One region of the Acidovorax sp. GW821-FHT10E04 genome, then DNA from elsewhere that is predicted to be linked to it. Evidence: riboswitches for the same ligand, from Rfam matches in the RefSeq annotation. Region 1 holds a riboswitch; the other holds the start of a gene.

Region 1 (14,696 bases):
CGCGGGCCATTGGGCCCTGGCACCGAGGCCGCGGCAGTCCAGCACCCAGTCGGGCTGGCCGGGGGCGCCGGGCGCAAAGGCCTCGGGCGACCGGGGCGCGTGCCAGTGCGCGCGCACGGACAGCCGCTGCATTTCCACCACCAGGGCAGCCAGCAGCTGCCGGTTGTCGAGCTGGCCTTCACCGGGCAGGTACAGGCCCTGCGCAAAGCGCTGTGCCAGCGTGGGCTCTGCCTGGGCCAGCGCGGCGCCGTCGAGCTTTTGCAGGGCGGGCAGCTCGGGCACCGTGTGCTGGTTGGCCTCCAGCTGGCGCGTGAGCCGCTGGGCTTCGGCCGCGTCCTGCCGGTGCCACACGATGAGCGTGCCGGCCTGCTGGAAGAACACGGGCTCGGCCAGCGCCGCCAGCAGCTGCGGCCAGCGGGTGAGGGCATGGTGGCCCATGCGCACCACGCCGGGCTCGGTGATGGCCGATTCGGCCAGCGGCGCCAGCATGGCGGCGGCCACGGTCGCGGCCGAATGCTCGGCGGCCGGGCTGCCCGCGTCATAGATGTCCACACGGTGCCCCTGGCGGGCCAGCTCCACCGCCAGCAATCGGCCCATGAGGCCCGCGCCCAGAATGGCAAAAGAAGAGGGTTGAAGTGGCATAAGTCCGTCTGTCTGTCTGTGTGTTGGCTGGCAACCATGGACAAAACGGGGGCAGGGCCGCTCTTGGAAACTCCCCACGCCAGCATGACCTGGATCGGGTAGCGGGGCCAGTACGCGCCGCGCGGTGCGCAGTGTTCTGTGGTGCCCCAGGGTATTTCTCAGTCGCGCACCCAAGAACCTGTTCAGTTCTCGGCCGCGGGACACCCCTGTTTCGTCCGGAAAAATCAATTACAGCACAACCCGCGGCAGCTCTTTTTGCGCTAACGCATAGGCCATAATTTTTGCCATGACTTCATTGATTCCCCCGACCTCCGCAGCACGCCGCTATGTGCGCGTGCTTTCCATCGCCGGTTCCGACAGCGGCGGCGGGGCGGGCATCCAGGCCGACCTCAAGACCTTCAGCGCCCTGGGCTGCTACGGCATGACGGCCATCACCGCCATCACGGCCCAGAACACCTGCGGCGTCACGGGCATCCACGGCATTCCGCCCGAGATGCTCAAGGCCCAGATCGACGCCGTGGTGCAGGACATCGGCGTGGACGCGGTCAAGATCGGCATGCTGCATTCGCCCGAAGTGGTGCGCGTGGTGGCCGATGCCATCCGCACCTACCAGCTGCCGCACGTGGTGCTCGACCCGGTGATGGTGGCCACCAGCGGCGACCGGCTCATCGCCGCGGAAACCGTGAACGTGCTGGTGCAGGAGCTGTTTCCGCTGGCCGAGGTGATCACCCCCAACCTGGACGAGGCCGGCTGGCTGCTGGGGCGCACGATCGAGGGCGTGGATGCGCTGGCAGCTGCGGTGGACGGGCTGCTGGCCCTGGGCGCCCCGGCGGCGCTGCTCAAGGGCGGCCACCTGCCCGGAGACTGGGTGGTGGATGTCCTGGCCACACGCGGCGGCGTGCGGCAGCGGCTGGAGTCCGCACGCATTGCCACGCACAACGGGCATGGCACGGGCTGCACCCTGTCATCGGCCATCGCGGCACACCTGGCGCGGGGCCTGCCCTTGCAGCAGGCGGTGGAGCGCGCGCGCGCCTACATTCTGGGCGCCATCGCGGCAGGGGCCGATGTGACCACCGGCCGTGGCCATGGCCCGCTCAACCACGGCCATGCGCCCGTGGCGCAGCTGGTGCTTTAAAGGTTTGATTGTTTTTGGCCTCTGGCGCTTATCCAGTAAGCGCTATATGCTCACAATTCAATAGCGGTTCAACGCACCCGTGGCCGTGTGGCCCAGGCCAGCACAAAACTGAACGCCAACGCCGGCAGCGCCGAGCCCGCGCCCGGCACCACCTGCGGGGCCAGGTGGTAGACGGCAATCCCCACCAGCCAGATCGCCACCGGGGCCGCATTCACCCGGCGTGCCGCAGCGAGCAGCGCGGGTGCGTTGGCGCCAAAGGCCAGCCGCCCCAGGATCACGCCAAACAGCGGCACGAACACCGAGCTGAGCAGCAGCAAAAATGGCTCCAGGCTGTGCATGGGCAGCACCAGCGCGAGGCCGGTACACACCACAGCCATGGCCAGGCCCCACTTGCGCACGCCCCAGCGTGGCAGCAGGCTGTGGGCCGACACCGCGCCCGAATACGTGTCGCCATAGGCGTTGTCCACCTCGTCGATCAGGATCAGCGACAGCGCGATCAGCCCGCCCTGGGCCAGCAACAGGGCCTGCACCAGATCCTTGCTGGGCAGCGTCAGCGCCACCAGCACACCGAGCGTGTAGCACCACATGTTGGCCAGCGCATAGCCGAGCCACGTGCCGCGCAATGCGGAGCCGCCGTTCTTGCCGTGGCGCGCATAGTCGGCCACCAGCGGCAGCCACGAGATGGGCATGGCGATCACCAGGTCCAGCGCGGGCAGCACGCCCATGCCGCCTTCGCCCTTGCGCGTCCACAGCGCTTCAAAACCCTGGGCCTGCGCCAGCGACAGGAACTGCCACGACAGCCACAGCAGCGACAGCACCACCAGCGGCAGCGCCACGCGCGCGATCACCTTGCGCACCAGCTGCACCATCGATCCGCTGATGAGCAGCATCACCACGCCGCCCCACAGCAGCGTGGCCAGCACGGGCCAATGCGCGCCGGCCATGGTGCCGGACTGCTGGCCGATGGCCACCGTGGCGTCGCGCATCACCACCAGCTCGAACGTGCCCCAGCCGACCAGCTGCACGATGTTCAGGATGATCGGCAGGCTGGCGAACGTGCGGCCGTAGACGGCATGCATCAGCCCGGCGCTGGCCAGGCCGCTGTCGCAGCCCAGCTTGGCCACCCAGCCCAGCAGGCCCGCGCCCACGATGGAGCCGCAGACGATGGCGATCAGCGCCTCTTGCGTGCCCAGCGCGGGCATCAGGTAGGCGCCCACCTGCATGACCAGCAGGCCCACGCCCAGGCTGAACCAGAGCGAGGCGTGGTCGTGCCACTGGAAGACGCGGCGGTCGGGGGAGACGGGGGCCAGCGCTTCGTTGGTGGCGGGCGCGGCGGGGGATGAGGACATGGCAGGCTCCGTGGCAGTACAGAGCAGGGGCGGCCCGCCAGCGCGCCCCAAAGTCATTTCATTCTGGGCTGTGCCGAGGCGGACGTGCTTCCCTGCGCGAGGATGATCTCAATCAGGTTCAAAGGGACTCTCTCAGTCGGTTCCGGTGGCCCGGTCCCGACACCCCTAGCGTGGGCGTTCCAGAAGGAACGCGGGGCCATTGTAGTGGGGCGCTCAGGGCGCGGGGTGGGCGATGGGGATCGCGTAGTGCATCACCGAGTCGCCGGACGTCGGGTGGTACTGGGCACCGTAGATTTCCAGATCCGGCCCCAGGGTGTGCGATGGGCCCGCCGACAGCAGCCAGCTCGAGTAGATGTAGTTCACCGTCGCATCGACATTCTGCGCAGGGCCCCGGTGGGTGAAGCGCGCATAGGTCGATGCGGGGATTTCCATGGCCACCATGCCCGATGGCAAGGCGCCGGGGCCCTTCACCTCGATGCAGGCCAGGTAGCGCAGCGCTTCCGTGTGGGGCCCCGCCGGTGCCACGACGCCATAGCAGACCCCGGGCACGGTGTTCGCAATCTCTCCCAGCCGGGGCAGGAATTTCGCCCACAGGGGCGGCAGCTTCTGGCCCAGGTTGTTCTTTTCGGAATCGATGCCGTAGTAGTCCGTGGGCAGCCCGACCAGCTGCATGGCGGGCTGCTCCTTTATGTCGGGTGCCAGGGAGATGTTGTGGTGAATGTGCGCGAGGTAGCTTTCGTCAAACCGGATCTTGCGCACGAACAGCGAGCGGTTGCCCATCTTGCGGTACTGCGACGGCGTGAGCCGAAAGCAATCCCGGAACGCGCGCGTGAAGCTTTCCTGCGTCTCGTACCCGGACGCCAGCGCAATGTCGAGCACGCTCAGCCGCGTGCTGGTCAACTGCTCCAGCGCCCGCGAGAACCGGCGCGAGCGGATGTAGGTCTTCAGGGTTTCGTTGGTCAGCGCCTTGAAGATCCGCTGGAAGTGCCACTGGCTCATCCCCGCGGCCCGCGCCACCTCGGAAAGCTGGATGTCGGATTCGAGATGGGCCTCGATGAAATCGATGCCCTCCTGGATTTGCCGCAGATAAAGCACGTTGGCGTCCGTTCACGGGGTTTCAAAGAAACCGGTCATGGCCACGAGCCGGTTCTGATCGTTGTACCGGCCGTAGCTCACGCCTTCCCCGATCACCTGTCCGCTGCCATCCACCATGTTCCATTTGGCGATGCTCTGCTGGTTGTGGCTGGCGAAATAGTGGGTCACGAAATGCCCGCCGGGGACCTGACTGTGAAAGTTGTCCATGTAGGCCGTCAATTGGTCCCAGCCCTGGGCGGTGGCCAGTGGGTCGTTGTAGGTGCAGGCGGGGTCGAGGGACTGGGCAAAAAGGGCTGTGCGATCCGCGGCCGAGTCGGTCTTCCACGACGCGGTGTAGGTGTCCCAGATGGATTGAAGGGGTTGTTGGCTCATGGTGTGCTCCTGATGGTGTTGACGGGAGACGCCATCGTGCCGGGCGCTTGCGCGCCTTTTGGACATTTTGTGCTTATTTGTGGGCGCGCCGTTCGGGCACGGCATGGTGGTGCCCTGATCCGCCTGGACTACGTGCTGGCGGCAGGCGCAGAGGCCGGCGCCACACCCAGCAGCTGGTGCAGCCGTGGGCTCGTGGTGGTGTATTGCAGCGCCACCTTGCCGCCCTTGAGCGCCTCGGCCGCGCCAAAGGCTGCGAGCGTCGCTTCATGAAAACCGCACAGGATCAGCTTGCGCTTGCCGGGGTAGGTGTTGATGTCGCCCACGGCGTAGACGCCGGGCACGCTGGTGCGGAAGGCCTCAGTGTCCACCAGCAGCTGTTTGCGGTCCATGGCCAGGCCCCAGTCGGCAATGGGCCCGAGGCGGGGCGAAATGCCCAGCACGGCAACCAGCAGGTCCAGCGCCAGGGCGCGGGTGCTGCCATCGGCGTCCACCACCTGCAAGGCGGTCAGCTGGTCGCCAGCGGTTTCAATGCCGGTGATCTGTGCAGCCTCGACGTGGATGCGGCCCGCATCGCGCAGTTGCTGCAGGCGCTGCAACAGGGCATCCGGGGCCTGGAACACATCGCGGCGGTGCAGCAGGCTGACGCGGGCGGCCTGGCCTTGTTCGGCCAGTTCCACGGCGCGGGCCACGGCGGGCTCGTCGCCGCCGTGCACGACCACATGGCGCCCGGCCACGTGGGCCGTGGAGGGCAGGTTCTGGTAGTGGACCTGGGTGCCCACAAAGCGCTCGATGCCGTCCACCTTGAGCGTGCGCGGCACAAAGGCGCCCACGCCTGCGGCAATGAACACGCTGCCGGCCAGCAGCTGCGCACCTTGCGAGGTTTCGACCAGCAGGCGCCCATCGGCCTGCACGGTGAGTGCGGAGACCAGCGTGCCCAGGTGCCACTGGGTCTTGAACGGCGCAATCTGCTGAAGCAGCAAACCGGCCAGCTCGCGCCCGGTGCACACCGGGATGCCCGGGATGTCGTAGATGGGTTTGTCGCCGTACAGCTCGACGCACTGGCCACCCGCATGGGGCAGGGCGTCGATCAGGTGGGCGGTGATGCCTTGCAGGCCCAGCTGGAAGACCTGGAACAGGCCCACGGGACCCGCACCGATGACGACGGCGTCGGTTTCTTGAATCATGCTCAAGCCACGCGCGCAGCGCCCGAAACTGGCGCTGCCAAAGACCTGTGCCACCGTGGAACTGGCTTTGCCAGGCCACTGGTGGCGTCCCCCTTGAGGGATGGCGCGAAGCGACTCAGGGGGGTCACTTGACCAGTTCGTTGACCTTGCCCGGCTTGCCGTTCCACTCGTCGGCGTCGGGCAGCGCGGGCTTGCGCTTGGTGATGCTCTTCCAGCCGTCGGCGAAGGCCAGGTCGGCATTGAGCTTGATGAAGGCGATCTGGTCGGCCGGCAGGTCTTCTTCGGCAAAGATGGCGTTGGCCGGGCACTCAGGGATGCAGACGGCGCAGTCGATGCACTCGTCGGGATCGATGACGAGCATGTTCGGGCCTTCGCGGAAGCAGTCCACGGGGCACACGTCCACACAATCGGTGTACTTGCACTTGATGCAGTTTTCGGAGACGACGTGGGTCATGACAAAGGTTGTGTGGGTCGGTGAAAACCCTCAATTTTAGAAGCTTTCACCGACCTTTGGTTACAGGGCCCCTTCCCCGGATGGGGTGACTTGGGGGGTGGCGCTGATCTGGATCAGTTGACCAGCACGGCGCCAGCGGTTTTGTGGCTCGCGGTGTCCACCAGGATCAGCGATCCGAGCACCCGGGCCTTGCCGAAGGCTGCGGCGGGAATCGCCTCCTGCAGCAGCAGGTCCACATGGCCGATGGCGTTGGGGTCGAGCTGCGTGGCGGCTTCCTCGGCCAGCGTGTGGATGTTGAGCTTGTGCACCACGGCCTTGACCTTGGCCTTGACCCAGCGGTGGCCGTGCAGCGCCCAGTACACGCGGCCGGCGACCAGGGGTTCGTCATCCATCCAGGCCACGGTGGTGCGCAGCTCGCGGCTGGCGGGCCATGCGGGCACGCTGGCCGGCGTGTCGAAGTCGTCCTCGGCGGGGGCGGTGGTGGCCGCGGGCGCGGCCAGAATCCAGTCGCCGCGCGAGACGTCCACCTCGCGGTCGAGGATGAAACCGGCGCTGGTGCCAGCGGGCACGTCGGTGGGGCGGCGGGCATGGTCCAGCACCTGGGCCACGGTGGCCAGCTGGCCGCTGGGGAAGATCTGCACCGGCGTGCCGGGGGTGACATTGCCCGAGGCCACACGGCCCCAGAACACGCGGCGGCCTTGGGATGTGTCGGACGAGGACGAGAACTTCTCGACCCACTGCACCGGGAAGGCCAGGGGCAGCGCCGTGTCGGGGGGCGTGTTGGGCAGGGCTTCGAGCACCTGCAGCAGCGTGGGGCCCTCGTAGCCGCACCAGCCCGCGTGGGCGTCCACCACGTTCCAGCCCTTGAGCGCCGACACGGGCACCGTCGCACGCACGGCGATGCCGGCGGCCTGGGCAAACGCCGCCAGCGCGCCCTGGATGTGCTTCCAGGCGAGCGCTGGGTCTTCCACCGCGTCGAGCTTGTTCACGGCGAACACCAGCGAATGCACGCGCAGCAGGTGGGCCAGCAGGCTGTGGCGGCGGGTTTGCGGCAGCAGGGCGAGGTCGGCGTTCTTCCAGTCGAGCTTGGTGGCATCGACCAGCACCACGGCCGCGTCGGCGCTGCTGGCGGCCGTGACCATGTTGCGGGTGTACTGCTCGTGGCCGGGCGCGTCGCCGATGATGAACTTGCGCTCTTCGGTGGCGAAGTAGCGGTAGGCCACGTCGATGGTGATGCCTTGCTCGCGCTCCGCGCTGAGGCCGTCGGTGAGCAGGGCCAGGTCGGTTTCGCCCTGGCGCTGTACGCCGGCAAGGTGGTCCTGCAGCACGGCCTTGCTGTCCACCAGCAGGCGGCCGATCAATGTGCTCTTGCCATCGTCCACCGAGCCGCAGGTGATGAACTTCAGGGCGGAAATGTGGTCATTTTGGCCGCCAGCGCTTGATGCATAAGCGCTAGTAGCTATCGAATTCATAGTGGTCATCAGAAGTACCCGTCTTTCTTGCGCTTTTCCATCGAGGCGTCGCTGGTCTTGTCATCCATGCGCGTCGCGCCGCGCTCGCTCACGTCGGCGGCCAGGGTCTCGATCACGATGTCGGCGGCCGTGGCCGCCGTGCTCTCCACCGGTGCGGTGCAGGTGATGTCGCCCACCGTGCGAAAACGCACGTCGCGCGTCTGCACCGTCTCGCCCTCGCGCGGCGGGGTCAGCTCGGTCACCGGCATCAGGAGGCCCTTGCGGTCCACCACCTGTCGCTTGTGCGTGTAGTAGATGCTGGGCAGCGCGATGCTCTCGCGGTCGATGTACTGCCACACGTCGAGTTCGGTCCAGTTGCTGATGGGGAACACGCGGAAGTGTTCGCCGGGCTGCAGGCGGGTGTTGAACAGGGTCCACAGCTCGGGGCGCTGGGCCTTGGGCTGCCACTGGCCGAAGCTGTCGCGGTGCGAGAAGATGCGCTCCTTGGCGCGGGCCTTTTCCTCGTCGCGGCGGGCGCCGCCGATGAGCGCGTCGAAGCGGAATTCCTCGATCGCTTCGAGCAGCGTGACCGACTGGTGCACGTTGCGCGATTCGCCGGGGTGGGCCAGGCGCACGGTGCCGCGCGCCATCGAGTCCTCGACGCTGCGCACGATGAGTTCGGCGCCCAGCTCCTTGGCGCGGAAGTCGCGGAAGTCCGTGACCTCGGGGAAGTTGTGGCCCGTGTCGATCATGAGCAGCGGGTAGGGAATGCCGCCGCCGCTGGCCTTGGTGCCAAACGCTTTTTCGGCGCACTTGAGCATGACCAGCGAATCCTTGCCGCCCGAGAACAGCAGGGTGGGGCGCTCGAAGGCGGCGGCGACCTCGCGCAGGATGAAGATGGTTTCCTCTTCCAGGGCGTCGAGGTGCGAATTGTTCAGGTGGTGGCTCATGTTGTTGGTCTTTTTCTCAAGCAGCGCTGAGTCGGTGCGTGCGTTCATGGTCGGGTGCTCTCGGTCATCAGTTCAAAGGCTGCGGCGCATGCCACTGGCGCACTCGAGACAAGTGCACCCGTGGAACCGGCTTTGCCGGGCCACCGGGCGCGTCCCCCTCCCGCGCAGCGAGTGAGGGGGAAGACGCGAAGCGGCTCAGGGGGAGTCATTTTCAAGGTCAATGCGCGATGTGCAGGCCGCACTCGCGGTTCTCTTCGCCCTTGGTCGGGTCCACATAATCGAAGTTGTTGGGCAGGCCGTGCTGGACGCAGTATTCGTGCAGATCCTTGGACGACCAGTGCAGCAGCGGCGCCACCTTGATCAGGCCGTCGGGGTTGATGCTCACCGGGTCCATCTGTGCGCGCACGGCGGTGTCGGTGGCGCGCAGCGCGGTGAACCAGACCTTGGGCGCGGTCTCGCGCAAGGCGCGGGCGAAGGGCTCGAGCTTCACTTCTTCGGTGAACGCGGCGTGGCGGGGGTCGTCCAGGGCAGGCGTTGCGCCCTCCACGGCCTCGCGGTGCGCGCGCGAGCGGCGCGGCAGGTAGATCTTGAGGTTCAGGCCCAGCTGCTGGGTCACCTCGTCGGCAAAGCGGTAGGTGGCTTCGGTGTTGTAGCCGTTGTCCATCCAGACCACCGGCACATCGGGGTTCACTGCGGACACCATGTGCAGGATCACCGCCTCGAACGGGCGGAAGTTGGTGGTGACGATGGGGCTCTGGCCCAGGCCCAGTGCCCAGGCGACGAGGCCTTCGGCGTTGCGGCCCAGGTCGGCATTGACGCGTGCGAGATCGAATTGGCTCATGGTGGGGTGCTCGTGGGTGTGCGTACCAGCGCTGCGGGTCTGGCTCAGGCGGCAGCCTTGTCGGCAAAGAGAGGCTGCGGGTGCACCGCGTCGCCCTGGTAGAAGCCGGGGAACATCTCGAACTGGCGCTGCGCATCGGCCGGGTCCACGCCATCGCGCAGCACGGCCGACGAAAAGCCCGTGCGCTGCATCTGCACCAGCTGGTCGATCAGCACGTCGCCCGTGGCGCGGATGTCGCCCGCAAAGCCGCGGCGGCGGCGCAGCAAGAAGGCCTGGCTGAACGCGCGGCCATCGGTGAAGCTGGGGAAATGCAGGTCCACGCGCTCGACGCCGTCGAGCGGCAGGGCCAGTGCATCGGCATCGTTGGCCAGCGCCACGGCGCGGGCATCGCCCTCTGCGGGCGGCTGGTGGTCTTGGGAGGCAAGAATTTTCATGGGTCTTATCAGGGCGTGGCGGCTGGCGATCAGGCCGTGGCCAGCTCTTCCTTGGCGGGGTGGCGGGCAGTCTTGGCGGCTTCCTTGAAGGGGTCCAGGCCGGTGCGGCGCACGGTATTCTGAAAGCTCTCGCCGCTTTCGCGCAGGCTGCGGTAGGTGGTGAGCACGGCTTCGATCACGTCGGGCACTTCGGCGGCCGAGAACGAAGGGCCGATCACCTTGCCGGCCACGGCGGCGCCCGACAGGTCGGAGCCGTCGGAGCCGCCGAGCGTGACCTGGTACCACTCCTTGCCGTCCTTGTCGACGCCCAGGATGCCGATGTGGCCGCTGTGGTGGTGGCCGCAGCTGTTGATGCAGCCGCTGATGTGCAGGTCGATCTCGCCGATGTCGTCGAGCTCGTCCAGGTCCTGGTAGCGCTGGGTGATGGCCTCGGCGATCGGCAGCGAGCGGGCGTTGGCCAGCGCGCAGAAGTCGCCGCCGGGGCAGGCGATCATGTCGGTGAGCAGCTGCACGTTGGCGCTGGCCAGGCCCAGGGCCTTGGCCTCTTGCCACAGCTCGAACAGGCGGCTGGCATGCACCCAGGGCAGCACCACGTTCTGGTCGTGCGTCACGCGGGCTTCGCCGGCGGAATATTTGTCCACCAGGTCGGCCACGGCGATCAGCTGCTCGCTGGTCGCGTCGCCCGGCGACTGGCCGGGGCGCTTGAACGACAGCGTCACGGCGCGCAGCTGCGGGTTCTGGTGCGCGTGCACGTTGCGCTTGAGCCAGCGGCCAAACATCACATGCTCTGCCGCCTGTGCGTCCAGCGACGCCTGCAAGGCTGCGGGGGCCACGTCGGCAATGTCGGCCAGCTTGGGTGGCACAAAGCAGGCGGCCACGCGGTCGAACTCGGCCTGGGGCACGGTGTGCGGGCCGCCGTCGATCTCCATGATCTGGCGGTACTCTTCTTCCACATCGTCGATGTACTGCTGGCCTTCGGACTTGACCAGGATCTTGATGCGGGCCTTGTACTTGTTGTCGCGGCGGCCGTGCTCGTTGTACACGCGCACGATGGCCTCGATGTAATTCATGATCTGATTCCAGGGCAGGAACTCGCGGATCACCGTGCCGATCACCGGCGTGCGGCCCATGCCGCCGCCCACGAAGACCTTGAAGCCGATCTCCCCCGCCTCGTTCTTGACGAGGTGCAGGCCCACGTCGTGCCAGCCGGTGGCGGCGCGGTCGTCCTTGGCGCCGCTGATGGCGATCTTGAACTTGCGCGGCAGGAACGCGAACTCCGGGTGCAGCGTGGTCCACTGGCGGATGATTTCCGCGTAGGGGCGCGGGTCCACGATCTCATCCACGGCCACGCCGGCCAGTGCGTCGGTGGTGGTGTTGCGGATGCAGTTGCCGCTGGTCTGGATGCCGTGCATGTCCACGGTGGCCAGCAGGTCCATCACGTCGGCGCTCTTGGACAGCGGAATCCAGTTGAACTGCACATTGGTGCGCGTGGTGAAGTGGGCGCAGTTCTTGGGCAGGAAGGTGGTGCCCAGCAGGCCCTGGCCTTCCATGGCGGCCTTGAACACGGCCGCTTCGGGCTCGTCGTACTCGCGGGCGATGGTGGCCAGCACGCGCAGCTGGCGGCTGGCGATCTCGCCGTAGGGCACGGCCACGCGCAGCATGGGGGCGTAGCGCTGCACGTACCAGCCGTTTTGCAGGCGCAGGGGGCGGAAGTCGTCCTCGGCCAGTTTGCCAGCCTGCCAGCGGTTGAGCTGGTCGCGGAACTGGCGGGCGCGCTGCTTGACGAACGTCTTGTCGAAGGGTGTGTATTGATACATCGTGGACCAATCAGATCATTATTAATTTGGCGCCTGCCCAGGCCAGCAGGAGGGACAACGCGGAGCGGATCAGGCGCTCGGGGGTGCGGGTGACAAGGCGCGAGCCCAGCCAGATGCCCGGCAACGAGCCAGCCAGCAATTGTGCAAGCAAAGGCCAGTCCACCGAACCCAGCGTGGCATGGCCCAGACCCGCCACCAGGGTCAATGGCACGGCATAGGCGATGTCGGCACCGATCACGCGGGGCAGCGGTAGCAGGGGGTAGACCAGCAGCAGCACCGTGACGCCGATGGCGCCCGCGCCCACCGAGGTGAAGGTGACCAGCGTGCCGATCACGGCGCCCAGCAGCACGGGCAGGCTCCAGTGGCGGGGGCGGGTGGATTGCTCGGAGCTGGCCTGGCGCTTGGCATGGTCGGCCGCCTGGCGCTGGCGCGAGAAGGCCACCACCTTGTACAGCGTGGCCGCGGCTGTCAACAGCAGCGCGAAACCGAGCGTGGTCGTCATGATCCGCTGCGCCTGGGCACTGGCGGGGCCCAGGACCTTGAGCGCCCACAGCGCCAGCAGCGCGGCCGGAATGCTGCCCGCGCACAGCTGGGCCACCACGCGCCAGGGCACCAGGCGCTGGCGCGCCATGCTCACGGTGCCGCCCATCTTGGTGAATGCGGCAAACAGCAGGTCGGTGCCGATGGCCAAGTGGGGCTTCACGCCGAAGAAAAAGATCAGCACGGGGGTCATCAGCGAGCCGCCGCCGACCCCGGTCAGGCCCACGATGAACCCGACCGCAAAGCCTGCGAAGACAAACACCAATTCATGCATAGGGTGCGAATGTAGGATGCTCGCTTATGGATGCAAACTATTGTTTCGTCCTTCCAATATGCCTATTTGCTTATAAGCAAGGATTGGCGCGGGTTTCCACGGGGTAAGCCGCCGTGATTCCCGGTCACGAAGCTGTTACAGGCCCGCTACAAACGTTCGCTGCCCAGCGCTTTGGCGAGTTTCGTGTCGATGGGCAGGGGTTCTCCCTGCAGGCGGGCGGCCAGCAGTTCGCCGCACAGAAGCGCCAGGGTCAGCCCGCGCGCGCCCATCGCTGTGCAGGCCCAGAGCCCGGGCAGCGCCTCGGCGTCGACGGGACCCACGATCGGCAGCCGGTCGGGCGCGGTGCAGCGCACGGCGGCCCAGGCGTGCAGGGGGCCGGGCGCAGCCTTTGCCGCCTGCGGTGCGGCGGCAAAGGCCGCGCGCAGCACCGGGGCCGTTTGGGGCAGCAGCGCCTGGAGCTTGGCCCAGTTGGCCGCGTGGGCCGCCTGGACGTCGGCCCCGGACGGAGGCAGGGTATCCACATCGCGCTCGAAGGTGGAGCCCATCACCCACGCAGCCGGGCCGCACGGGCCGTCACCCAGCGGAAAGCGGGGCACCAGGTTGCCGTTGCCGTTCACGGGAAAAGGCACCCCGGGCCCGGGGCCTGCCTGGTGCTCGCCCCAGGACACCTGCCCGCGCACGGGCTGCAGGGGCCATCGGTGTTCCAGCAGCATCGCACTGCCCGCGCCCGCGGCAATGACGACGGTGGGCGCCTGGGCGAGCACCTGGCCCCGGGCGTCCAGCGCCTGCCAGACGGGCGCCGCGGCGGCGGCCCCCACACGCCGCAGGCGGGCCACCTCGCAGTGTCCCTGCCAGTGGATGCCGGGTTGCGCGAGCAGGGCGGCCGCCATGCGCGCGGGGCGTATCCAGCCCCCCTGGCTGTGCCAGCACGCGGTGGTTTCGCGGCCCAGGCCCGCGGCGGCCAGCGTTGCCGGCGGGGCCGGCTCGCTCCAGTCCACGCCGGGCCCCTGGCCCCAGCTGGCGGCCAGCCCGGGGGTGCCGTCGGTGCGGTGTTCCAGCACGCCGCAGGCCAACCAGTCGGTGCCTTCGCGCAGCAGCCATCGGGCTTGCTGCAGGGTGGTGCGCACGCCGCTGCGCGACAGGCGCGACAGCACGCTGTCGTCCGGCGACACATGGGGCGCGAACACCCCCGCCGGCAGGCCCGAGGCCCCGGCGGCGGGTTCGGCGGCGCTGTCCAGCACCCGCACCCGCCAGCCCCGGCGCGCCAGGCTGGCCGCGCTGGCCGCGCCGGCGATGCCCCCGCCGATCACGATGCAATCGCCGGGCAGCGCGGGTTCGGGCTGTGCGCGGGGGGCGGTGCGCGGCTCCCAGTGGGGGGCGTACTGGGCGTGCAGGTTGTCGCGCTTGGGCGGCACGCCCGGGACACGGGCCACCGCGAAGCCGCACTGGGTGAGCGCGTCGCGCACCGCGCGCGCGATGGTCCAGGTGGACAGGCGGGTGCCGCGCCGGCAGCAGCGTGCCACGGCCTTCAGGGTGTGCAGGTCCCAGATCCCGGGGTTGCGCTGCGGGCTGAAACCGTCGAGGTAGATGGAATCCACCGTCAGCTGCTGCTGGCGCAGCACGGTCTGTGTATCGCCCACACACAGTGTGAGCAGCACCCGGCCTCCGTCGAACCGCAGCCGGTGCACCCCGGGCAGCAGGCCCCACCATTGGCGATGAAGCTCCTGCGCCAAGGGGGCCAGCTCGGGGTGGGCCGTGGTGGCGCGCAGCAGGTCGGCCGCGCTCACGGGCCAGGCCTCGGTCGACACGAAGTGCAGCAGGGTGGGGCGTGCGGGGTCAGCCCGCCAGGCGGCCCAGGTCACCAGGAAGTTCAGCCCGAAGCCGAACCCCGTTTCCAGAATGCGCCATTGCGGCTGCCCCGCCCAGGCGCCAGGCAGGCCGCAGCCCTGCAGGAAAACGCGGCGGGCCTGGTCCAGGCCGCCATTTTCACTGTGGTAGCGGTCACCAAAACGGGGGCTGTAGGGGGTGCCGTCCGGCAGCCAGTCAACAGGCTCGGAGATGACGCACCCCCTGAGTCGCTTCGAGCCGTCCCCCTCTCTCACGCTTCGCGTGGGAGGGGTCCGCAGCCAGCGGCCTGGCAAATCCAGTTCCGCGGCTA
Region 2 (14,696 bases), on a different contig from region 1:
CCTGGACATCGTGCTCAACCTCGCGGGCGAGCACAACGTGCTCAACGCGCTGTCGGCCATCGCCATCGCCGTGGAGCTGAACATCCCCGACGAGGCCGTGCAGCGCGCGCTCGCCGGCTTCAAGGGGGTGGGGCGGCGCTTCCAGAGCTACGGCAACCTTCCCGCCCGGGATGGCGGCCAGTTCACCGTGATCGACGACTACGGCCACCACCCGGTGGAGATGGCCGCCACGTTGGCAGCGGCGCGCGGCGCCTTCCCGGGCCGCCGCCTGGTGCTGGCCTTCCAGCCCCACCGCTACAGCCGCACGCGCGACTGTTTCGAGGATTTCGTGAAGGTCATCGGCCATGCCGACACCGTGCTGCTGACCGAGGTGTACGCCGCCGGCGAGGCGCCCGTGGTGGCGGCCGACGGCCGTTCACTGGCGCGCGCGCTGCGCGTGGCCGGCCGCGTGGAGCCGGTGTTCATCGACAACGTGGCCGACCTGCCGCAGGCCATCGCCGACAACGCGAAGGACGGCGACGTGGTGATGTGCATGGGCGCGGGCTCCATCGGCGCCGTGCCCGGCAAGGTGGTTGATTTGCTACAAAATAATGAGCTTAAGGCGCTGGAGGGGAGCGCGCTATGACCCTTTTTGATTCGAATTTTGATGTGAAGTCCCTGGGCAAGGTGGCCGTGCTGATGGGCGGCGACTCGGCCGAGCGCGAGGTGTCGCTGATGTCCGGCAGCGGCGTGCTGCAGGCCCTGCGCTCGCGCGGCGTGGACGCGCATGCGTTCGACCCCGCGCAGAACCCGCTGGGCGATCTCAAGCGCGACGGCTATGCCCGCTGCTTCATCGCGCTGCACGGCCGCCATGGCGAAGACGGCACGGTGCAGGGCGCGCTCGAACTGCTGGGCATCCCCTACACGGGCCCGGGCGTGATGGCCTCGGCCATCGCGATGGACAAGGTCATGACCAAGCGGGTGTGGCTGGCCGAGGGCCTGCCCACGCCGCGCTACGTGTGGCTGGCGCCCGACCGCCAGCAGCGCGAGGTGGTGCGCACCGTGCCCGACGAGCTGGGCCTGCCGCTCATCGTCAAGCCGCCGCGCGAGGGCTCGTCCATCGGCGTGACCAAGGTGCGCGGCTATTCGGACATGCAGGAGGCCGTGCAGCTCTCCGCGAAATACGACCCCGATGTGCTCTGCGAGGAATTCATCGACGGCGAGGAAGTCACCTGCGCCGTGCTGGGCCAGGGCGCCGGCGCGCGCGCGCTGCCCGTGATCCGCATCGTGGCGCCCGACGGTGCCTACGACTACCAGAACAAGTATTTCACCGACGACGTGAAATACCAGTGCCCGAGCGGCCTGCCCGAAGCGGAAGAGCGCGAGATCCAGCGCATCGTGCTGGACGCCTACCGCAGCCTGGGCTGCCGGGGCTGGAGCCGCGCCGACCTGATGCTGCGCGCCAGCGACCGCAAGCCCTTTCTGCTGGAGATGAACACCTCGCCGGGCATGACGGGCCACTCCCTCGTGCCCATGGCCGCGCGCGCTGCGGGCATCAGCTACGAGGAGCTGTGCCTGCGCATCCTGGCCGATGCCGTGCTCGACACGCAAGGAGCCGCCGCCAAATGAACTCCGCGCTGCCCGCACCGCTGGACGTCAAGCTCATGAACCTGACCGCGTCGGTCCTGTTCGTGGGCTGCGCCCTGCTCGTGCTGGCGGCGGGTGCCTGGTGGATGCTGCGCTATCCGGGCTTCGCGATCGCGCGCATCGTGGTGCAGGGGGAGCTGGTGCACAACAACGCCGTCACCCTGCGGGCCAATGTGGCGCCGCACCTCGCGGGCAACTTCTTCACGGTGGACCTGCGCGCCGCGCGCGCGGCGTTCGAGCAAGTGCCCTGGGTGCGCCGCGCCGAGGTGCGGCGGGTCTACCCCGGCAGCCTGCAGGTGGAGCTGCAGGAACACGAGGCCGTGGCGTACTGGGGACCGGAGAGCGGCTCGGCCATGGTCAACCGGCAGGGCGAGGTGTTCGAGGCCAACGTGGGCGATGTGGAGCAGGACGGCCTGCCCCGCCTGCTGGGCCCCGCGGGCAGTTCCCCCGAGGTGCTGCAGATGTTTGGGCTGCTGCAGCCGGTGTTCAAGCCCCTGGGGCTGGAGGTCGAGTCCCTGGAACTGACCGGCCGGGGCGGCTGGCGCGCCAGGCTCGACAGCGACGCGGTGGTGGAGCTGGGGGGCGGGGCACCGCAGGAGGTGGTGCAGCGCACGCAGCGCTTCACGCGCACCTTGACCCAGGTGGCGGCGCAGTACGGCCGGCGCGTGGAGTCCCTGGAATCCGCGGACCTGCGGCACGCCGGGGGGTATGCGCTGCGCATGCGCGGCGTGAGCACCGTGATCCCCGATGCCATGGGCGCCGCGGGTGGCGTGCGCAGGAGGTGACGGCATGCAACAGCAGCAGCAACAGCGGTGCGTGGCGTGGAGAGCGGGGCGGTTCGTGAATGAGGCCGGGGTGCGGCGGGACAGAACAGAGAAGGGCAGAGACTGATATGGCAAGAGAATACAAAGACGTCGTGGTGGGGCTGGACATCGGCACGGCCAAGGTCATGGCCGTGGTGGCCGAGGTTCTGCCCAATGGCGAGCTCAAGCTCGCAGGCCTGGGCGTGGCCCCGAGCAATGGCTTGAAGCGCGGCGTGGTGGTGAACATCGACGCCACCGTGCAGAGCATCCAGCAGGCGCTGAAGGAAGCCGAGCTGATGGCCGACTGCAAGATCCAGCGCGTGTACACCGGCATCACGGGCAGCCATATCCGCGGCCTCAATTCCAGCGGCATGGTGGCCGTGAAGGACAAGGAGGTCACCTCGGCCGACGTGGCGCGTGTGGTGGAAACGGCCAAGGCCATCAACATCAGCAGCGACCAGCGCCTGCTGCTGGTGGAGCCGCAGGAGTTCGTGATCGACGGGCAGGATGTGAAGGAGCCCATCGGCATGAGCGGCATCCGCCTGGAGGCCAAGATCCACATCGTGACCGGTGCGCAGAGCGCGGCCGAGAACATCATCAAGTGCGTGCGCCGCTGCGGCCTGGAGGTCGAGCAGCTCATGCTCAACCCCCTGGCCAGCAGCCAGGCGGTGCTGACGGATGACGAGCGCGAGCTGGGCGTGGTGGTGGTCGACATCGGCGCGGGCACGACCGACGTGGCCATCTTCACCGGCGGCGCGATCCGCCACACGGCGGTGATCCCGATCGCGGGCGACCTCATCACCAGCGACATCGCCATGGCGCTGCGCACGCCCACGAAGGACGCCGAGGACATCAAGGTCGAGAGCGGCTACGCCAAGCAGCTGCTGGCCGACCCCGAGGCGCAGGTGGAAGTGCCGGGCCTGGGCGACCGCAGCCCCCGCATGCTCAGCAAGCAGGCGCTGGCCGGCGTGATCGAGCCGCGCGTGGAAGAGATCTTCTCGCTCGTGCAGCAGGTGGTGCGCGAGTCGGGGTATGAAGAAGTGCTGTCGTCGGGCATCGTGCTCACGGGCGGCAGCTCGGTCATGCCCGGGATGATCGAGCTGGGCGAGGACATCTTCCTGAAGCCCGTGCGGCGCGGCATTCCGAAGTATTCCAGCGCCTTGTCTGACATGGTGGCACAGCCCCGGGCTGCTACCGTCATGGGCCTACTGGAAGAGGCGCGCCTGGCGCGGCTGCGCGGCTTCAAGGTGGCACAGAAAAGCGGTTCCATGAAGACGGCGTTTGGCCGTTTCAAGGACTTCATCGTGGGGAATTTCTGACCATGAAATTTCCTCTTTGGCTGGCGAGAGGCAGTCCGCACCGAATACCGCGTGGGCGATGGCGACGATGTACCGGACCGCCATCCCCGCTGCGCACGATGACATACCGAACAACCCATTGGCAGTTGCACACGAGATTGCAAACGAATTCAGTGAAAGAAACAGGAGCTCCAACATGACCATCGAAATGATCGAAGCCGAAGAATTCAACCAGGGCACCCAGATCAAGGTGATCGGCGTGGGCGGCGGCGGCAGCAACGCCGTCGAGCACATGATTGCCCGCAGCGTGCAGGGCGTGGAGTTTGTCTGCGCCAACACCGACGCGCAGGCATTGACCCGCAGCTCGGCCCATCGCCACATCCAGCTGGGCGGCAGCGGCCTGGGCGCCGGCAGCAAGCCCGACAAGGGCCGTGAAGCCGCCGAGGCCGCGGTGGACGACATCCGCCTGGCCATCGACGGCGCGCACATGCTGTTCATCACGGCCGGCATGGGCGGCGGCACGGGCACGGGCGCCGCACCCGTGATCGCCCGCGTGGCCAAGGAAATGGGCATCCTGACCGTGGGCGTGGTCACCAAGCCCTTCGACTGGGAAGGCGGCCGCCGCATGACCAACGCCGACAACGGCCTGGCCGAGCTCGAAGCCAACGTGGATTCGCTGATCGTGGTGCTCAACGAGAAGCTGCTGGAAGTGCTGGGCGATGACATCACCCAGGACGAAGCCTTCGCCCATGCCAACGACGTGCTCAAGAACGCCGTGGGCGGCATTGCCGAAATCATCAATGAATACGGCCACGTGAACGTCGACTTCGAAGACGTGCGCACCGTGATGGGCGAGCCCGGCAAGGCCATGATGGGCACGGCCACCGCCAGCGGCCCGGACCGCGCCCGCATCGCCGCCGAACAGGCCGTGGCCTGCCCGCTGCTGGAAGGCATCGACCTGTCGGGCGCCAAGGGCGTGCTGGTGCTGGTGACGGCCGCCAAGGGCAGCCTGAAGCTGTCCGAATCGCGCCTGGCCATGAGCACCATCAATGCCTACGCCTCGCCCGACGCGCACGTGATCTACGGCGCTGCCTATGACGACAGCCTGGGCGACGAGATCCGCGTGACCGTGGTGGCCACCGGCCTGTCGCGCCCCAACGCGCGCCGCCAGCCGATTTCGGTGGTGCAGGGCGGCCTGCGCACCGGCACGGACAACGTGGCCTACCAGATGCCCATCGCGGGCACGGGGGCCCTGGGCTCGGCCATGGGCGTGCAGGGCGGCCATGCCGGCAGCGCGCAGGCCGACTACGGCAGCATGTCGGTGCCCAGCGTGTGGCGTACCAACCGCACCCAGGCCGCGGCGCGCGTGGACGCGCTGTCCTCGGGCGGCATGGACGACCTGGAGATTCCGGCCTTCCTGCGCAAGCAGGCGGATTGATTCGGTACTCCCCCTGAGCGGCTACGCCGCTTCACCCCCTCTCTCGCTGCGCGGGAGGGGGCGAGGTCTGCGGCTCCCAGCCCGCCTGCGCGGGCTGGGACAGACCGAGCGCCCCTTGACTCTGGCAAGGGGTTTCTCGACATGCGCGGTGGGGCGGCCCTTGCGCGGTGTCTCTGGCATTGGGCCGTGACGGTTTCCACCACCGCGCTTCCTATTTGGCTCGTATGCTCCTCAGCTGCGCAGTCACCGTCGTCTGGTGGCGCGTGGCGCGTATGCAGTCGCTGCGGGGCGCTACCCACGCGTCTCCGGCAGCTTGTAAGCCGCCCCTGCGACTCTCCGTTTTCTATCAGGGTCATAGGAAGCGGCGGATGGTTTTTGCGGGGTCCCCCCACTAAAATCCCCGGATGCTCCAGCAACGCACCCTCAAGACGATCACCCGCGCCGTGGGCGTGGGCCTGCACAGTGGCCAGCGGGTCGAGCTGACCCTGCGGCCTGCGCAGCCGGACACCGGGATCGTGTTCCGCAGGGTGGACCTGCCGCAGCCGGTGGACATCCCCATCCGGGCGGAGGCCGTGACCGACACCCGCCTGGCGTCCACCATCGCCGTGGGCAATGCCAAGGTACACACCGTGGAGCACCTCATGTCGGCCTGCGCGGGGCTGGGCATCGACAACCTCTATGTGGACATCACCGCCGAAGAGGTGCCCATCCTGGATGGCTCTTCGGCATCGTTCGTGTTCCTGCTGCAAAGCGCGGGCATCGAGCTGCAGAACGCCCCCAAGCGATTCATCCGCGTCACCCGCCCGGTGGAAGTGCGCGAAGGCGAGGGCGCCGCGGCCAAGTGGGCTCGGCTTGCGCCCTACCACGGCTACAAGCTCAGTTTCGAGATCGACTTCGACCACCCCGCCGTGGATTCCACGGGCCAGCGCGTGGAGTTCGACATGGGGCAAGGCAACTACAGCCGCGACATCGCCCGCGCGCGCACCTTCGGCTTCACGCGCGATGTGGAGATGATGCGCTCCAACGGCCTGGCGCTGGGCGGCGGCCTCGACAACGCCATCGTGATGGACGACTACAAGGTGCTCAACAGCGACGGGCTGCGCTACGACGACGAGTTCGTCAAGCACAAGATCCTGGACGCGATGGGCGACCTGTACCTGATCGGCAAGCCCCTGCTCGCGGCCTACAGCGCCTTCCGCTCGGGCCACGCCATGAACAACCTGCTGCTGCGCGAGCTGCTGGCCCAGCGCGATGCCTGGGAGGTCGTCACGTTCGAGGACGAGCGCCAGGCGCCCGGCGGGTTTGCCCAGCCGGCGCGCGCCTGGTGAGCATGAAGCACCATTCCCGGGCCGCAGCCCGGAGCCTCCTGCCAGTGCCGCGCCCGTTTTCACGGCGCCGGGAGTCCCTGACATGCTGATCTTTCGCTGGCTGGCCATGCTGCTGCTCCTGGCGGCGGCCGTGTCGTTTGCCTTCTATGCCGGCACGGGGCAGGCGCGCTACAAGCGCCTGGGGCTCGTCATCCTCAAGTGGACGGTGATCGCGGCCGTCTTCTTCTTTGCGGTGGTCCTCATCGGGCGCCTCGCCTGACCGAGAGGCTCCGCGGCGCGGTTTTTTCTCTCTGGCCTATACTCGCGCCTGCTCCGGGGTGTGCGTAAGCGCTGAGATGCGAGGTGGCTGAAGAAATTCGGCAGGCCTTGCGAACCCGACGAACTTGATCCGGTTCATACCGGCGGAAGAAGAGCCGACCTCCTTGTCTCCGTGCCCGCAGTCCCTGCTGGCACGCCATGCCTCAGGTGCAGCCGCACCCGAGGGGCGCACAGGTCCATTCCGGAGCAGCACCCACCGCCACCGGAACCAGGAGACCTGCCCATGAACGCCCCCGACCCCCACGCCAAGCTGGCCACCCCCGAGAAGTTCGCCGAGTTGCTCGCACGCACGCGCGAACCCTTTCCTGCCTCACGCAAGGCCTACCTCCCCGGCCACCTGCACACCGATCTGCGCGTGCCCGTGCGCGACATTGCGCTGACCAACGGCGAACTGGTCAGCGTGTACGACACCTCCGGCCCGTATACCGACCCCGAGGCTGCGATCGATGTGCGCAAGGGCCTGGCGGGAGTGCGCGGCGGCTGGATCACCGGCCGTGGCGACGTGGAGCACTACGAAGGCCGCGCGCCCGTGGCGCTGGACGATGGCCAGAAAAGCGAAGACGCCACCCGTCTGGCCCAACTGCGCGCCGAGGCCGCGGCCCTGCAGCGCAAGCCCTTGCGCGCCAAGGCGGGTGCCAACGTCACGCAGATGCACTATGCGAAGAAGGGCATCGTCACGCCCGAGATGGAATACGTGGCCATCCGCGAGAACGGCAAGCGCGAGTGGATGGAGCAGTACATGGCCGACGCTGGCCGTGAGAAGCGCCTGATGGGCAACCCCATGGGCGCGAGCATCCCCAAGATCATCACCCCCGAATTCGTGCGCGACGAAGTGGCCCGGGGCCGCGCCATCATTCCCGCCAACATCAACCACCCCGAGGTGGAGCCCATGGCCATCGGGCGCAACTTCAAGGTCAAGATCAACGCCAACATCGGCAACTCGGCCGTCACGTCGAGCATCGAGGAAGAGGTCGAGAAGCTCGTGTGGGCGATCCGCTGGGGTGCCGACAACGTGATGGACCTCTCGACCGGCAAGAACATCCACACCACGCGCGACTGGATCGTGCGCAACTCGCCCGTGCCGATTGGCACCGTGCCGATCTACCAGGCGCTGGAGAAGGTGGGCGGTGTGGCCGAGGACCTGACCTGGGCGATCTTCCGCGACACGCTGATCGAACAGGCCGAGCAGGGCGTGGACTACTTCACCATCCACGCCGGCGTGCGCCTGGCCTATATCCACCTCACCGCGCAGCGGCGCACGGGCATCGTCTCGCGCGGCGGCTCCATCATGGCCAAGTGGTGCATGGCGCACCACCGCGAGAGCTTCCTGTACGAGCACTTCGAGGACATCTGCGACATCATGAAGGCGTACGACGTGTCGTTCAGCCTGGGCGACGGCCTGCGCCCCGGCTGCGCATCGGACGCCAATGACGAGGCGCAGTTCGCCGAGCTGCACACGCTGGGCGAGCTGACCCAGGTGGCCTGGAAGCACGACGTGCAGACCATGATCGAAGGCCCCGGCCACGTGCCCATGCACATGATCCAGGCCAACATGACCGAGCAGCTCAAGACCTGCCACGAGGCGCCGTTCTACACCCTGGGCCCGCTGACCATCGACATCGCACCGGGCTACGACCACATCGCATCGGCCATCGGCGCGGCCATGATCGGCTGGATGGGCACCGCCATGCTGTGCTACGTGACGCCCAAGGAGCACCTGGGCCTGCCCGACCGCGACGACGTCAAGCAGGGCATCATCGCGTACAAGATCGCCGCGCACGCGGCCGACGTGGCCAAGGGCCACCCGGGGGCCCGCGCGCGCGACGACGCGCTTTCCCAGGCGCGTTTCGACTTCCGCTGGCAGGACCAGTTCAACCTGGGCCTGGACCCCGACACGGCCAAGGAATACCACGACGAAACGCTGCCCAAGGACAGCGCCAAGGTGGCGCACTTCTGCTCCATGTGCGGCCCCAAGTTTTGCTCCATGAAGATCACGCAGGAAGTGCGCGAATTTGCCGCCCAGAAGGGCGTGGCGGAGGCCGAGGCGCTGGCCCAGGGCATGCAGACCAAGGCGGCGGAATTCCAGCAGCGCGGCGGGCAGTTCTACATTCCCGTGACACCGGTGGCATAAGCCCGCCTACTGACCCCGGGGATTCCCTGCAAAGGGCCCCGGGGCGGTGCTTACCCTGTGCGGCGGGGGCGGCAGCCCGGCATATAGTCCGGCCACACTCGGTTCAGAAGACCGGGGGGAGGGCGTGGCACCAAATTTGCTATGCTGGATTGTCTGTTAAAAATTGTAAGGAAGAGCCATGAATGCTCTGGGCCGCTTCTCCATCCGCACGCGCCTTTACTTCGGAACCGTCTTTTCCCTGATCCTGCTTGTTGTCATCGGCGCCATGGGCTACGTGGCGCTGGACCGCACGCGCGGCACGCTGCAGGTGCTGTTCTCGCAGCGCGTACAGACCCTCACCGACATGTCGGAGCTGCGCACCACGCTGGGCGACCTGCGCCGTACCGAAAAAGACATCATCATCAACTTCAACAACTCGGTCGAGGTCTCCGCGCTGCGCGAGACCTGGGCCAAGACACTGGCCGCGCTGCGCAAGAGCCTGGCCGACGTGCGCCAGGTGCAGTCGGGCGATGCGGCCTTCGTCGAGTCCATCGACAAGTCGCTGGCCGAGATCAAGCAGTACGAAACCGGCATTTCCCCCATCTTCGAGAAGATCGAGGGCGCGCAGCTCGATGGTGCCGGCGGCGGCGCCTATGCCGACCGGCTCAAGGTCCACATGGAGGCCACCGACAAGCTGTTCTCCAGCCTGGCCACCACGGCCCGCGCGCAGATGGACGAGGCCCGCGCGGGCGTGGAGTCGCGCACCTCCACCATGTCGGCCTTCATCGGCATCGGCCTGCTGCTGGGGCTGGCCGTGCTGATCCCGCTCACGTTCTTCAGCGTGCGCTCCATCACCGGATCGCTGCGCCAGGCGCAGGAGCTGGCCGACCGCATCGCCAGCGGCGACCTGTCGCGCGATGTGGAGGCCATGAACCAGGATGAGGTGGGCCAGCTGGTGGCCGCCATGGGGCGCATGCAGGATGCGCTGCGCGGCCTGGTGCGCCAGGTGCAGGACACGGCGGGCAACATCTCCACCGCCAGCTCCGAGATCGCCAGCGGCAACCACGACCTGAGCCACCGCACCGAGCAGACGGCGGCCAATCTGGAGGAAACCGCTTCGTCCATGGAGATGCTGACCAGCACCGTGCAGCAAAGCGCGCAGTCCTCGCGCCAGGCCAGCGACTTCGCCTCCACGGCCGCCGAGGTGGCCGCGCGCGGCGGCACCGTGGTGTCGCAGGTGGTGACCACCATGGACCAGATCACCACCAGCTCGCGCAAGATCGCCGACATCACGGGTGTGATCGACTCCATCGCCTTCCAGACGAACATCCTGGCGCTCAATGCCGCGGTCGAGGCCGCGCGCGCGGGCGAACAGGGCCGCGGCTTTGCCGTGGTGGCGAGCGAGGTGCGCAGCCTCGCGCAGCGCAGCGCGGAGGCGGCCAAGGAGATCAAGGGCCTCATCAGCTCCTCGGTGGAGCGGGTCGAGGACGGCTCGCGCCTCGTGAGCCAGGCCGGCCAGACCATGACCGAGATCGTGAGCAGCGTGCGCCGCGTGTCCGACATCATTGGCGAGATCACCGCTTCGTCGGCCGAGCAGAGCGACAACATCGGCCAGATCAGCCAGGCCGTCTCGCAGCTCGACCAGATGACGCAGCAGAACGCGGCCCTGGTGGAGCAGTCCACCGCAGCCTCGGAATCGCTGCGCGAACAGGCGGTGCAGCTGACCAGCGCGGTCCGCCAGTTCAAGCTGCAAGGGGGGGGCTCGGAGCTGCCCTCCTCGCCTTCATCGGCGCCGCTGGCCTCGCCCGCGCCCGCCGTTTCACCGGCGGGCCGGCGCCCCGCGCTGCAGATCCGCTGATCCCAAGCGTTTTGGGCCTCTAGCGCTTGCTTGTTAAACGCGGATTGCTATTAAAAAAGTAGCAAAATGATCCCGGTGGCGCACCGCCACCGAGAGGGCCTGTGGCGCGGCCGCCGGCCCGTGGGATCAGTCCCGCGTCACGCGCAGCACTTCCTCGCGGCTGGTGATGCCCGCCGCGATGAGCCGCTCGCCATCCTCCCGCATCAGCGCCATGCCATCGGCCAGCGCGGCGGTGCGGATGTCGGCCTCGGAGGCCTGGTTGTGGATCTGGGCGCGGATCGCGTCCGTGGTCACCAGCAGCTCGAACACGCCGGTGCGGCCGGTGTAGCCCGTCTGGCCGCAGTGCTCGCAGCCTGCCCCATGGCAATGGCTGCAGTATTTGCGCACCAGGCGCTGGGCCAGCACGCCCAGCAGCGAGGACGACAGCAGGAACGGCTCCACGCCCATGTCGGTCAGGCGCGTCACGGCGCTGGCCGCGTCGTTGGTGTGCAGCGTGGCCAGCACCAAATGGCCTGTCAGCGAGGCCTGGATGGCGATCTGCGCGGTCTCGAAGTCGCGGATTTCGCCGATCATGATGATGTCCGGGTCCTGGCGCAGGATGGCGCGCAGGGCCTTGGCGAAGGTCAGCTCGATCTTGCTGTTGACCTGGGTCTGGCCCACGCCGGGCAGCTCGTACTCGATGGGGTCTTCCACCGTCATGATGTTGTTGCGCGTGGCATCGAGCCGGCCCAGCGCCGCATACAGCGTGGTGGTCTTGCCCGAGCCCGTGGGGCCCGTCACCAGGATGATGCCGTGTGGCTGGCTGATGAGGCCCTCAAAGCGGCGCAGGGTGTCGCCCTGCATGCCCACGGCTTCCAGGCTCAGCTTGCTCTCGCTCTTGTCCAGCAGACGCAGCACGGCGCGCTCGCCGTGGGCGCTGGGCAGGGTGGACACGCGCACGTCGATGGCGCGGGTGCCCAGGCGCAGGCTGATGCGGCCGTCCTGCGGCAGGCGTTTCTCAGAGATGTCCAGGTCGGCCATGATCTTCAGGCGCGAGATCAGGGCGGCGTGCAGCGCGCGGTTGGGCTGCACCACCTCGCGCAGCGTGCCGTCCACGCGAAAACGCACGCTGGAATGGCGCTCGTAGGGCTCGATGTGGATGTCGCTCGCGCCGTCGCGCGCGGCCTGCGTGAGCAGGGCGTTGAGCATGCGGATGATGGGCGCGTCGCCAGCCGATTCCAGCAGATCTTCCACGGCGGGCAGTTCCTGCATCATGCGCGAGAGGTCGGCGTCGCTCTCGACCTCGCTCACCACCGTGGCGGCGCTCGATTCGCTGTGCGAATACACGGCACTGATGCGCTGGGCCAGGGCCGGGGCGTCCAGCGGCAGCAGCTGCTGCACAGGGTGCTTGCGCAGCACTTCGGACAGCGCTCCCGCGTCGGGGCTGGGGCCGTGCCACAGCACCAGCTGGTGGCCGTCGTCCTCCAGCAGCAGCTGGGCCGTGCGGGCAAAGGCGTAGGGTAGGGGGTGGCGCATGGGGGCTCGGTCCTCAGAGCGCCTGGGCCGCCACCGTGGCGTTCAAGGCCGTCTGGCTGCGCACCGTGGCCGCAGCCGCCTGGGCGGCGTCTTCCGTGGCGAACGGGCCTACGCGCACGCGGGTGGCTTTGCCCCGGTTGGTTTCCACCGCCTGCAGGGACAGCGGCAGCGCGGAGTCGCGCAGCTTGGCCATCGCGCTCCTGGATTGGGCGTCCTGGCCCATCACGCCGACGTTCACGTAGTACAGGGGCACCGGCACCTTGGCCATGGGCGTGGCGGCGGTGCCGGGCTGGGCCGGGGCGCTGCTTTGTGGGGCCGTGGCGGGGTTGACTGGCTGGGGCGCGGGCACCGGGGTCAGCTGCTGCTGCTGTTGCTGCTGCAGGGGCGCCGGCATGGCGGCGGGGGCGGTGCGTTCGGGTGCCACGGGCAGTGCGGGCAGCACCGGGGCCCCCGATACCGTACCCATCATCAGGCTAGGGGCGGGCTGGGTGGCGTGCTGCAGCGCCCGGATGGCTTCGTAGCGGTCCACCACCAGGGCGTCGCTGGTCGCGTTGTCGCGCACCACGATGGGGCGCAGGAAGATCATCAGGTTGGTCTTGCGGCGCGAGCGGTTCTCGCTCTTGAACAGGTTGCCCACCACGGGCAGGTCGCCCATCACGGGCACCTTGTCTTCGCCCTGCGAGTAGGTGTCCTCCAGCAGGCCGCCGATGACGATGATGCTGCCGTCGTCCACCACCACGTTCGATTCGACCGCACGCTTGCTGGTGGTGGGGCCGGTGGCGTTGGACAGGGTGGAGCGGTCGATCTTGGAGATCTCCTGGTAGATCGCCATTTTCACGGTGCCGTTCTCGCCGATCTGCGGGCGCACCTTGAGCATCAGGCCCACGTCCTTGCGCTCCACGGTGTTGAACGGGTTCACGGTGCCGCTGTTGCCGGTGTTCGCATACGAGCCCGTGACGAAGGGCACGTTGTCGCCGATGAGGATGCGCGCCTCCTCGTTGTCCAGCGTCATCAGGTTGGGGGTGGACAACACGTTGGCGTCGCCGCTGTTCTGCAGGAAGTTGGCCAGCGCGCCCAGGTAGTACTGGCCGTTGATGCGCGGCGCGAGCGCCAGGTTCAGGCCCCCGCCCAGGCCGCCCGCGGCGGTGGCGATGCTGCTGGCACTGCCCGAGGCCAGCGCGGCGGTCAGCCCCAGGATGTTGGCGCCGGCCGCGCCGGAGTTGGTGCCGATCACACCCACGGTGCCATCGCCCTGCTTGCCCAGGATGCCCTGCCACTGGATGCCGAACTGCGCCACTTTGTTGGCCGACACCTCCACGATCAGACTTTCCACCAGCACCTGCGCGCGGCGGCCGTCGAGCTTGTCGATGACGGTGCGCAGCTGGCGGTACAGCGGCTCGGGCGCCGTGATGATGAGCGAGTTGGTTGTCGGGTCGGCCTGGATCTGGCCGCCGGTGGAGGGCTGGTTGTTGTTGGTGCTGCTGGTGCCCATGCTGGAGCTGCCAGAGCCCAGGCCGGAGTTGCCGCCGCCCCCGGACAGGCTGCTGCCCGTGGACAGCATGCTGCCGCTGTTGTTGCCACCGCCCACGCCTGCGCTGGGCGCCGCCGGTGCGGCGCTTGCGCCCGCGCCGCCACCGCCCGTGTTGCCGCTGCCGCCCATCGCCGCCATGGCGGCGCGCAGGGTGGTGGCCAGCTTGGTGGCGTCGGCATTCTTCAGGTAAACCACGTGGATGTTGCCGGTGGCCGCACTGCTGCCGGGCGCGGGCGCCTGGTCGAGCTGCGCCACCAGCGCGCGCACCTGGGCCACGCGGGCCGGGTTGGCCGCGCGCAGGATCAGCGCGTTGCTGCGCGGCTCGGCGATCAGCGTGGTCTTGAACGAGGTGTCGGTCTGGCCCTGTGCGCCTGGCGCGCCAGGGGTGGCGCCGCTGCCGCCGTCGATCAGGCGCGCCACCAGCGGCGCGAGGTCGGTGGCGACGGCGTTGCGCAGCGGGATCACCTCCACGTCGCTGGCGTTGGAGACATCCATGGCCGCCACGATGCGCGCCAGGCGCTGCAGGTTGTCGGCGTAGTCGGTGATCACCAGCGAGTTGTTGCCAGGGTTCACGTTGATGGTGTTGTTGGGGCTGATCAGCGGGCGCAGCACGGGCACGAGGTTGGCCGCGTTCTCGAAGTTGAGCTTGAAGATCTGCGTGACGATCTGCCCGCCCCCGGGCGCGCTGCCGGCGTTGCCCTGCACCACGCTCACGCTGCCGCCCTGCAGCTTGGCGTCGGCCTCGGGCACCACCTTGTACAGGCCTGCGGCCTCCACCACCGTGAAGCCCTGCAGGCGCAGCGCGGCCAGGAACTGCTGGAAGGCGGCGGCGGGTGTCACGGCCCGTTCGGTGACCAGGTTGAGCTGGCCC

The links. A riboswitch is a leader RNA that binds a small molecule or an ion and turns the genes downstream of it on or off. The one in region 1 is predicted to bind thiamine pyrophosphate.
Region 2: another riboswitch for thiamine pyrophosphate. It lies ahead of thiC (phosphomethylpyrimidine synthase ThiC); the one in region 1 lies ahead of AC07OC_RS01155 (purine-cytosine permease family protein).

Annotation. Positions count from the first base shown of each region.
Region 1 is NZ_JBWKMT010000001.1:259,739-274,434, forward strand. Features, by position in the region: gene AC07OC_RS01145 (FAD-dependent oxidoreductase) at 1-642, opposite strand, end outside; gene thiD (bifunctional hydroxymethylpyrimidine kinase/phosphomethylpyrimidine kinase) at 929-1,777, shown strand; gene AC07OC_RS01155 (purine-cytosine permease family protein) at 1,846-3,126, opposite strand; TPP riboswitch at 3,199-3,303, opposite strand; gene AC07OC_RS01160 (helix-turn-helix domain-containing protein) at 3,340-4,221, opposite strand; gene AC07OC_RS01165 (nuclear transport factor 2 family protein) at 4,234-4,593, opposite strand; gene AC07OC_RS01170 (NAD(P)/FAD-dependent oxidoreductase) at 4,722-5,777, opposite strand; gene fdxA (ferredoxin FdxA) at 5,902-6,231, opposite strand; gene AC07OC_RS01180 (sulfate adenylyltransferase subunit 1) at 6,345-7,712, opposite strand; gene cysD (sulfate adenylyltransferase subunit CysD) at 7,712-8,680, opposite strand; gene AC07OC_RS01190 (phosphoadenosine phosphosulfate reductase domain-containing protein) at 8,850-9,473, opposite strand; gene AC07OC_RS01195 (DUF934 domain-containing protein) at 9,518-9,907, opposite strand; gene AC07OC_RS01200 (nitrite/sulfite reductase) at 9,937-11,724, opposite strand; gene AC07OC_RS01205 (sulfite exporter TauE/SafE family protein) at 11,735-12,538, opposite strand; gene mnmC (bifunctional tRNA (5-methylaminomethyl-2-thiouridine)(34)-methyltransferase MnmC2/FAD-dependent 5-carboxymethylaminomethyl-2-thiouridine(34) oxidoreductase MnmC1) at 12,685-14,598, opposite strand.
Region 2 is NZ_JBWKMT010000010.1:31,232-45,927, reverse strand. Features, by position in the region: gene murC (UDP-N-acetylmuramate--L-alanine ligase) at 1-625, shown strand, start outside; gene AC07OC_RS25085 (D-alanine--D-alanine ligase) at 622-1,608, shown strand; gene AC07OC_RS25080 (cell division protein FtsQ/DivIB) at 1,605-2,411, shown strand; gene ftsA (cell division protein FtsA) at 2,519-3,748, shown strand; gene ftsZ (cell division protein FtsZ) at 3,924-5,165, shown strand; gene lpxC (UDP-3-O-acyl-N-acetylglucosamine deacetylase) at 5,570-6,493, shown strand; gene AC07OC_RS25060 (hypothetical protein) at 6,576-6,752, shown strand; TPP riboswitch at 6,797-6,920, shown strand; gene thiC (phosphomethylpyrimidine synthase ThiC) at 7,062-8,942, shown strand; gene AC07OC_RS25050 (methyl-accepting chemotaxis protein) at 9,121-10,779, shown strand; gene AC07OC_RS25045 (GspE/PulE family protein) at 10,906-12,294, opposite strand; gene gspD (type II secretion system secretin GspD) at 12,308-14,696, opposite strand, start outside.